3 regions of the Bacillus bruguierae genome follow, and region 2 is predicted to be linked to each of the others. Evidence: riboswitches for the same ligand, from Rfam matches in the RefSeq annotation. Region 2 holds a riboswitch; each other region holds the start of a gene.
The links. A riboswitch is a leader RNA that binds a small molecule or an ion and turns the genes downstream of it on or off. The one in region 2 is predicted to bind S-adenosylmethionine.

Region 1: another riboswitch for S-adenosylmethionine. It lies ahead of WAZ07_RS02955 (bifunctional homocysteine S-methyltransferase/methylenetetrahydrofolate reductase); the one in region 2 lies ahead of mtnW (2,3-diketo-5-methylthiopentyl-1-phosphate enolase).
Region 3: another riboswitch for S-adenosylmethionine. It lies ahead of WAZ07_RS08475 (methionine ABC transporter ATP-binding protein); the one in region 2 lies ahead of mtnW (2,3-diketo-5-methylthiopentyl-1-phosphate enolase).

The regions. Positions count from the first base shown of each region.
Region 1 covers NZ_JBAWSX010000001.1:591,960-595,240, forward strand. Annotated here, with positions in the region: gene metC (cystathionine beta-lyase) at 1-88, opposite strand, end outside; gene WAZ07_RS02950 (methionine biosynthesis PLP-dependent protein) at 85-1,197, opposite strand; SAM riboswitch class I at 1,272-1,391, opposite strand; SAM riboswitch class I at 1,593-1,703, shown strand; gene WAZ07_RS02955 (bifunctional homocysteine S-methyltransferase/methylenetetrahydrofolate reductase) at 1,839-3,281, shown strand, end outside.
Region 2 covers NZ_JBAWSX010000011.1:156,709-159,989, forward strand. Annotated here, with positions in the region: gene WAZ07_RS17965 (carbon-nitrogen family hydrolase) at 1-12, opposite strand, end outside; gene WAZ07_RS17970 (pyridoxal phosphate-dependent aminotransferase) at 116-1,306, shown strand; SAM riboswitch class I at 1,358-1,464, shown strand; gene mtnW (2,3-diketo-5-methylthiopentyl-1-phosphate enolase) at 1,529-2,773, shown strand; gene WAZ07_RS17980 (2-hydroxy-3-keto-5-methylthiopentenyl-1-phosphate phosphatase) at 2,770-3,281, shown strand, end outside.
Region 3 covers NZ_JBAWSX010000003.1:362,795-366,075, reverse strand. Annotated here, with positions in the region: gene WAZ07_RS08480 (methionine ABC transporter permease) at 1-308, opposite strand, end outside; gene WAZ07_RS08475 (methionine ABC transporter ATP-binding protein) at 301-1,326, opposite strand; SAM riboswitch class I at 1,610-1,717, opposite strand; gene WAZ07_RS08470 (hypothetical protein) at 1,844-2,188, opposite strand; gene WAZ07_RS08465 (thioredoxin family protein) at 2,343-2,642, opposite strand; gene WAZ07_RS08460 (toprim domain-containing protein) at 2,654-2,998, opposite strand.

The DNA of each region.
Region 1 (3,281 bases), on a different contig from region 2:
TATTGTAAACAGGAACATTTACAGCACCTGTTTGTTTGTCATGCTTAAAACGATTATGAAGTAAAAGCGTATCTAGGGAATAACTCATATTCTCACTCCTTCTTTTACTTGTTTTAAAGTTTGCTGTAAGTCTTGAATTAAATCATCTTGGTTTTCAATTCCTACGGAGAAGCGCAGCAGACGATTACAAACGCCTCGTGCTATGCGAATATCTTCTGGTATATCGGCATGTGTTTGTGTTGCGGGGTATGTAATAAAGCTTTCTACACCGCCAAGACTTTCTGCAAACGTAATAAGAGAAAGCGATTGTAAGAATGGATCAATCCACGCTTCTTCTCGTAGTTTAAAAGAGATCATACCGCCTTTTCCTGGATAATACACATCGGTTATGGCTTCTTCTTCTTGTAAATAGGAAACAATTGCTTTTGCGTTCTCTTCATGCTGCCTCATGCGCAGCGCTAATGTTTTCATGCCGCGTATTAAAAGCCAAGAATCAAATGGATTTAACACCGCTCCAGATGCATTGTGATAGTAAGCGAGTTCTTCGCATAATTTTGCCCCTTTTGCAACAACGAGTCCGCTTAATACATCATTATGACCGCCTAAATACTTTGTAGCGCTATGCAGGACAATGTCGGCACCTGTTGTTAATGGTTGTTGCAAATAGGGTGTGTAAAATGTGTTATCGACAATAAGGAGCAAGTCGTGACGTTTTGCAATGGCAGCAACTGCGGCAATGTCCATTATTTGCATAAGTGGATTTGTTGGTGTTTCTATGAAAATGGCTTTTGTTTTCGGTGAAATTGCTTTTTCAATTTCTTCTATATGTTGTGTATCTATATATCTACATCGAACATCCCATTTTTGCTCGTGTTCTGTAAATAACCGATATGTTCCGCCGTATAAATCTTCAGATACAATTAGTTCGTCACCAGAGCGAAATAGTGAAAGGACAAGAAGAACAGCAGCCATTCCTGAGCTACAGGCATAGCCTTGCTCGCCATGTTCTAAGTCAGCGATCGCGCGTTCTAATAGAAGGCGTGTTGGGTTTCCAGTTCGGGAATAATCAAACCCTGTTGACTTTCCAATTCCTTCGTGGCGATAAGCAGTGGAAAAGTAAACGGGTGGGTTGACCGCTCCAGTTATTGTTTCACTGCGATTTCCAATTTGGGCAAGCTTTGTTTCCATTGTAGACATAATAGAATTCCTCCCTAGTACAAAATAAAAAAGCCTTCTAAGAAGAAGGCTTATATACGGGAAATATAGTCTTCTTCTTATCTGTCAAATCATTTCTCAATTTGCTGGAATTAGCACCTTATTAACAAATAAAAAGCTTGTTAATGGTTGCTGAGGCGTCATTGGGCCAGTCCCTCGACCTCTCTCGATAAGAATTCGAAATATGAAGTTTTTGATTATGTTTTTTACTTTACAACAAATTTAGAAAGAAACGCAACTATATTTTGAATAATTTTATTTTTCTTTATTTTCATTGACTTTCGTATTTTAACATGCTAAATTAGTGAAAAAATTAACAAAGATTGTTAATAAGTGAACGGATAATGTTTACTTTTTGTAATTATAATCGAATGAAACTCTTATTAAGAGTGGTGGAGGGAAAGGCCCTGTGAAACCCAGCAACCTTCAAGCAATATGTTTGAAACGGTGCTAAGACCTGCAGAACAAATTGTTCTGAATGATAAGAGGAGGATAAAATGCTGTCCCCCTCTTCTCAATGAAGAGGGGGGTTTTTTATATAAATACAAATTAAAAAACGACATAAAAACCCCCACTGATTAAAGTTTCACTTTATATATATTGAAAAGAAGAGAGGGAGACATGTGAAACTACTAGATTTATTGCAAAGAGGAATTGTGATTGGGGACGGAGCGATGGGAACATTGTTGTATTCTCATGGTTTACAAAGCTGCTTTGAAGAATTGAATTTATCTGAGCCGGAACGGATTATTTCGATTCATAAACAATATGTTGCCGCAGGGGCAGATGTCATTCAAACCAATACATACGGAGCAAATGAAGGGAAACTTCGTATGTACGGTCTTGAGGATCGCGTAAGGAAAATTAACCGCGCTGCTGTAAGACATGCAAAAGAAGCGGTGACAGAAAAGAATGCAATCGTAGGAACAATCGGTGGAATGAAACATATTGGAGCAGTTACAACCACGGATATGGAGCGTGAATTTATGCTCTTAGAGCAAGCAAATGCCCTGCTAGAAGAAAGTGTTGATGGGTTATTACTAGAAACATTTTACGATGAATTTGAATTACTTCATGCAGTAAAAGTATTACGGAAGCAAACCAATGTCCCTCTTATTGCGCAGCTTGCCCTTCATGAAGCTGGTACAACACAAAATGGAAATAGTGTAGATGATGTATTGAAGCAGCTTATAGAGTATGGTGCAAATGTGGTCGGATTAAATTGTCAGTTAGGGCCGCTTCATATGATTGAATCTTTTGAGACGATAGAAATTCCTAAATATAGTTATTTATCTGCGTATCCAAATGCTGGTCTTCCTAAATATGTAGAGGGCCGTTACGTATACGAAGGAAGCCCGGCTTATTTTGAAGAAATGGCGCCGGAATTTATTAAGCAAGGCGTTAGGCTGCTTGGGGGGTGTTGCGGTACAACTCCTTCTCATATCGAAGCGATGAAGCGAGCACTTGAAAATGAGCATCCTGTAACAGCTAAAGAAGTTGTAAAGCGAGCTGAAGTAATAGCAAAGCAGCGTGTAAATACAGTAGATCGAATTACATTAGCAGAAAAAGCGAAAAAGGAAACGACAGTGATTGTTGAGCTAGATCCACCCAAAACGTTGGATACGCAGAGATTTTTTGAAGGAGCTAAGGCGTTGAAGCGTGCAGGAGCAGATGCCATTACGTTAGCTGATAATTCTTTAGCGTCGCCTCGCGTATCAAATATGGCAATGGGAGCGTTATTAACAAAGCACGATATCCCTATATTAATTCATTTAACGTGCCGTGATCATAATGTGATTGGGCTGCAGTCTCATTTACTAGGATTAGCAGCGCTCGGCATGGAGGAAATATTAGCATTAACTGGAGATCCTGCGAGGGTTGGTGATTTTCCTGGTGCAACATCTGTATATGACCTTTCTTCTATAGAACTCATTAAAATGATTAAAGAAATGAACAATGGCCGGTCTATCTTAGGAAAAACAATAGGAGCAGCTACCCGTTTTTCGGTTGGTGGGGCTTTTAATCCACATGTAAGACATATCGAGGCAGCTGTAAAACGTATGGAG
Region 2 (3,281 bases):
AGCAATTTTCATTACTTTCTTCCTTCTTCCTTTTTATTTTTTCCTTTACAAAAAGTTGGAAAAATTATATTATTTGTCACTATAATTGTACCAATTTTCAAAAGAGGTGGAAAGTATGAAACATTTTCAAACTTCCGAGATATTAACATCATTACCAACACAATTTTTTGCTTCTCTTGTCACAAAAGTAAATGGAGTAATGCAAGCTGGTCATGATGTTATTAACTTAGGACAAGGAAATCCAGATCAGCCAACACCAACACACATCGTAACAGCATTACAACGGGCAGCAGAACACCCTATTCACCATAAATATCCACCATTTCGAGGACATGAAAATTTAAAAGAGGCTGTCGCTACATTTTATGAGCGTGAATACGGTGTACAATTAAACCCACAAACAGAAGTAGCTATTCTATTTGGTGGGAAAGCTGGCTTAGTTGAATTACCACTTTGTTTTACGAATCCAGGTGATACAATCCTTGTTCCTGATCCAGGCTATCCAGATTATTTATCAGGCGTAGCCTTAGCAAAAGCAAAGATTGCTACAATGCCACTGCTAGCAAAAAATCAATTTTTACCTGATTATACAAAGATTGATGCACAAACTGCTAAACAAGCAAAATTAATGTTTTTAAACTATCCAAACAATCCGACCGGAGCCGTTGCAACAACAAAATTCTTTGAGGAAACTATATCGTTTGCGAACGAGCATAACATTTTAGTCTGTCATGACTTCGCGTATGGTGCCATCGGCTTTGATGCTAAAAAACCGCTTAGTTTCTTACAAGTCGATGGAGCAAAAGATGTTGGCATTGAGATTTATACGTTATCAAAAACATATAATATGGCAGGGTGGCGCATTGCATTTGCTGTTGGAAATGAAAGTGTCATTGAAACGATTAACTTATTACAAGATCATATGTATGTTAGTATTTTTGGTGCCGTACAAGAAGCTGCTTGTGAAGCGTTATTAAAACCGCAAACTTGTGTCGATGAGCTCGTAGAACGCTATGAATCTCGCAGAAATGCTTTCATTACTGCTTGTCGCTCTATTGGCTGGAATGTCGCCTCACCAAATGGTTCTTTTTTTGCATGGCTTCCCGTTCCAGATGGCTATACGTCAGAGCAATTTGCTGATGTACTATTAAACCAAGCACATGTCGCCGTCGCCCCAGGTATCGGTTTTGGCAAACACGGGGAAGGTTATATTCGCGTTGGCTTATTACATTCAGAGGAACGTCTTCAAGAAGCAGTTCATAGAATTGCTAAATTAAAAATTTTCAAAAAACCATTGACAACGTAAAAATTCTCTGTCAAAATTCAGTTATCAAAAATTTTAAACATTTCCAAATACTTCTTATCAAGAGCTGGTGGAGGGACGAGCCCGATGAAACCCGGCAACCGATCTACTTTATGTAGGCACGGTGCTAATTCTCGCAGCATTATGCTGACAGATAAGGAGCTGGTTGTAAAAAAACCTCTCCTTAGCTGAGAGGTTTTTTTATTCAACTAGGAGGTTATGAAAATGAGCGGAATAACAGCAACATACTTCATTCATGATGATTCTCATAATTTAAGTCAAAAAGCAGAGCAAATTGCTCTCGGTTTAACAGTTGGTTCGTGGACACACTTACCCCACTTATTACAAAAACAATTAAAACGACATAAAGGTTCAGTCGTTAGCGTAGAAAAATTAGAAGATGATGAAAAAACAAACATATATCTTGATAAAAAAGTCACACGCGGACTTATTAAAATTCATTATCCGTCCGCTAACTTCAGCACCGATTTACCAGCAATTTTTACAACTGTTTTTGGAAAATTATCTTTGGACGGAGAAATTAAATTACTTGATTTAACATTTTCTGATGATATCAAAAAGAACTTTTCTGGCCCAAAATTTGGTATCGATGAAATACGAAACAATTTGAATGTTCACAATCGCCCTCTTCTCATGAGTATTTTCAAAGGAATGATCGGTCGGAATATCGGTTATTTAAAAACACAACTTCGCGATCAAGCAAGAGGCGGTGTTGACATTGTAAAAGATGATGAAATTTTATTTGATAATCCGTTAACACCACTATCAGAACGCATTCACGCTGGAAAAGAAGTTTTGCAATCTGTTTATGAAACATACGGTCATAAAACGTTATATGCCGTTAATCTCTCAGGACGGACTTATGATTTAAAGGAAAAGGCAAAACAAGCCGCTTCTGCTGGAGCTGATTTATTACTTTTCAACGTATTCGCATATGGACTTGATGTGTTGCAAGCATTAGCGGAAGATGATGATATTTCTATCCCAATTATGGCACATCCAGCAGTAAGCGGAACTTACATAGCATCTAAATTATATGGATTTTCTTCTTCTCTATTACTTGGCAAGCTTCTTCGCTATGCTGGTGCAGATTTCTCACTATTTCCATCACCGTATGGAAATGTCGCTTTAAAGCAAGAAGATGCACTTTATTTAGCAAAAACACTTACAGATGAAAACGAACCATTTAACCGAAGCTTTCCTGTTCCATCTGCTGGCATTCACCCGGGACTTGTTCCGCTCCTCATTCGTGACTTTGGTCAGCAATGTGTTATTAATGCTGGTGGCGGTATTCACGGACACCCCTCTGGTGCACTGGGAGGCGGAAAAGCATTTTGCTCAGCTATCAATGCAGCGCTAACAAACACGCCGCTTCATGAGGTTGATGATTCTTATTTACAAGCCGCTTTACGTTTATGGGGCGATCCATCTAAAGAGGTGAAAGCATGAGCATTCAAATTTTTTGTGACTTCGATGGCACAATTACAAATAACGATAATATTGTTGCCATTATGCAAAAGTTTGCCCCACCAGAAGCTGAAACCATTAAACAACAAATTTTATCACAAGAACTTTCTATTCAAGAAGGTGTAGGAAAACTTTTTTCTCTATTACCCACAAGTTTACAAGATAAAATTACAGATTTTATAAAAGAAACCGCAGACATTCGTACCGGCTTTACAGAATTTGTACAGTTTTTGCGAGAAAACAATATCTCACTTTATATCATTTCTGGAGGAATGGACTTTTTTGTTTACCCTCTTCTCGAAGGACTTGTTGATTTTGAACAAATTTACTGTAATACAACTGATTTTTCCAATGAAACAATTCGAGTAAATTGGCCGCATTCGTGCGATGAACATTGTGAAAATGAATGTGGTCTTTGTAAATCGGCACTTATTCGTAATTTAAGTTCACAAAGCGATTTTAAAATTGTAATCGGTGATTCTATTACAGA
Region 3 (3,281 bases), on a different contig from region 2:
CCAACAATTAATGCTGGCAGTGCAGCACTTGCTCCGAGAATTGTGTTAAGAAGAAACTTCGTAAATGGAATCAGTAAAATGATTAAAATAATAAACGGGATAGAACGAAAAATATTTACAAACGCGCCAATTACAACATTGACTGGTTTGTTCTCCCATAAATTATCTTTCCCTGTAAGAAACAGTAATAATCCAAGAATAAGCCCCAATACAAATGTTGCCAGTGTGGCAATTACCGTCATATATAGCGTTTCTCCGGTAGCTTCTAGCATTGTATCCCAATCGACATTTTGAAGCAGATTATCCATGTGCAATCACCTCCAGCTCGACTTGCTCTTGTTGAATCGTTGCAATTGCTTTTGCAATCACATCTTCGTCGCCATTTAAGTGGACAATTAAGCTTCCATACGCCCCGTTTGTCGTTTGCGCAATATTCCCTTGCAGAATGCTCACTTCCACTCCATCTTGCTTCATTAAATCCTGTAAAACTGGTCTTTCTACTGCTTCACCAATAAACTGCAGCTTCACGACCTTTCCTTCCGGGTATTTCTCTGCTAAATGCTCAATTGCCTCATCTGCATCTTCAGAATCTGTTATTTGCTTAACGAAACGCTTTGTAATGTCTTGCTGCGGATTACGAAATACATCTAACACGCTGCCGCTTTCAACAATCTTTCCTTTTTCCATAACAGCAACGCGATTACAAATTTTTTGAATGACATGCATTTCATGTGTAATGAGTACAATCGTTAACCCAAGACGTTTATTAATATCGAGAAGCAAATCTAAAATTTGATCTGTCGTTTCTGGATCTAATGCGGACGTTGCTTCATCGCACAATAATACTTTCGGATTATTCGCTAACGCTCTCGCAATACCGACGCGCTGCTTTTGTCCACCACTTAGCTGAGATGGATACGCATCGCCTCGTCCTTCTAAACCAACAAGACGAATTAATTCATCTACGCGCTGACTTCGTTTCTCTTTTGTCACTCCAGCAATTTCAAGCGGGAAAGCAATATTTTCACGAACAGTTCGTGACCAAAGTAAGTTGAAGTGCTGAAAAATCATTCCGATTTCTTGACGTGCTTCGCGAAGTTCCTTACCTGTAATTGCTGAAATTACACGCTCTCCAATCGTAATCTTTCCAGACGTTGGTTTCTCCAATTGATTAAACAAGCGAATTAACGAACTCTTTCCGGCGCCGCTATAGCCGATAACCCCGAAAATCTCGCCTTTTTCTATTTGTAAATTCGCATCATCCACAGCAGTAACATCACCGTGTTTGGAGCGATATATTTTCTTTACATTTTCTAAAATGATCATCGATGTCACCCCTTTTTAATTAAAAAGCGTAAGCGGCTTGCCCAGCTCTGACTGGCTAAGGTTCTCTCGCACAAAAAATGCTTTTTATCTTTTCGTGCGGGAGGTTCTTAGACGCGAAGAGCTAGCCGCTGAAGCTGGATTATAAAAGCGTAAGCGGCTCTCCGCTATAGCCATAAAAACATCTTGTTGTTCGAGTGTCCTTCTACATCGAAACAACAAAAAAACCTTTCTGCTTTAAAAATGAGCAGAAAGGTTTATATACATAAATTACTATTATCCTTTCCTCTCATCTCTCAAAGCATTCGCTTTGCAGGAATTGGCACCATTTCAACATAAGTTGACGGTTGCCGGGTTTCACAGGGCACAGTCCCTCCACCTCTCTTGATAAGAGAAAATCAGATATAAAATTCGTCTGATTTTATCGTTATGAAGTTTTCGTTATTTTATGTTTTGAATTGTATCAACGCATGAAATAGATGTCAACAGAAATTTTAGCGAAAAATAAACTTTCTGAAAGTTAAGCGCCAACTCGTAGCGGTTTACAAATATGAAATACAGATTCTAATAATAACATCGTTCGATAAGTCCCTTTATATGTAATCGCATTTCGGCGCAATAGCGACTGCAAGCGAACTTGACCTGTAATCAACAACCGCAAATCTATTTCTTGAGAACAAACAAGCCCTTCTGTTCCCACCACGCCATTTATAATTTCAATTTTCTCTCTTGAAATATTCAATGAATAACATTCATCTTGGAAAGTAAAACAAACAACCTTTTCGAATTGTGGTAATAGTGGTTCTAAGTGATATTGCGTATTGGCATATGTTACAAATGATTGAAGCAGTGAATACAATTTCATCTTCATCACACTCCCCATATCACGTTTTACATATTACCATTCCATTTCTATAACACGCTCTCCTGTGTCATTCTCTCGACAAAAGCTGTATGAAAAATCATTTGTTTCTTACTATTTCCCAAGAAATATGTCGAGGCGGCAAAATTTTTGCCGCCTATTGTAATTCCATATATAAATATTCCACAGATTGAAATGCATATATTTTCTTTACAAGTTGATTCTTCTCAAATATAAGTAAACACGGAACACTTTCAATTTCATACTCCCGTGCAAAATGCGGTGCATAATTTACATTCAGCATCCCAATTTCTAAATGAGGCAACGCTGCTTCAACAACCGTTAACATTTTTTTAGCTAACTGACACGTACCGCACATTGGCGTATATACGTATAACACCGTTTTATCTTGATCTCTAACTGCAACTACTGCTTCATGTCCTGTCCAATCGATCATTGTACCCTTCCTTACCGTAAAAATTCTGTATAGACGTCAATGTCAGCTCCCCATAAAACGTTCGCTAAATGAGACGATGGTGCAGTCGCAACCTCTCGATACGAACGATCAATGTAAATATGTTCAGCCCGTGGAAATTCGCGACGAAACTGTTTGCGTAATTTCTCTCCTGCATCATCTGCGTCCACAAGAACATACACTTCTTTATCGTACAGCTGGTCAATGAGTTCATCCATTTTCGACAAACCAATTGTACCATTTGTACAAACAATTTCCACCGGTTCTCTAATAATCGCTTCGATCTTTCTCTTATCTGACTTACCTTCAACAATAATTACTTTGTCCACATAGACCACTTGGCATCACCCGATCACCATATACTATGATACAACCTTCCCTTTAGTATATTCAATATTTCAATGTTGTTTCCTGTTTATTTTTGTGAAGAAAAGCGGAAGGGGCTTGGTCAGAACAGGAGGGTGTTGGAGCTCCTGACATAGAGGCGCTTTTTGCCTCGGAGGAAGAAGCGCAGCCACCGAACATTCTAGCCACTCTAGACAATGATTAAAAGCGGAAGCGGCTCGCTCAGAAACATATCTAAGACAATCTCCATTCCTATCATCTCTAAGTAGAAAAAAT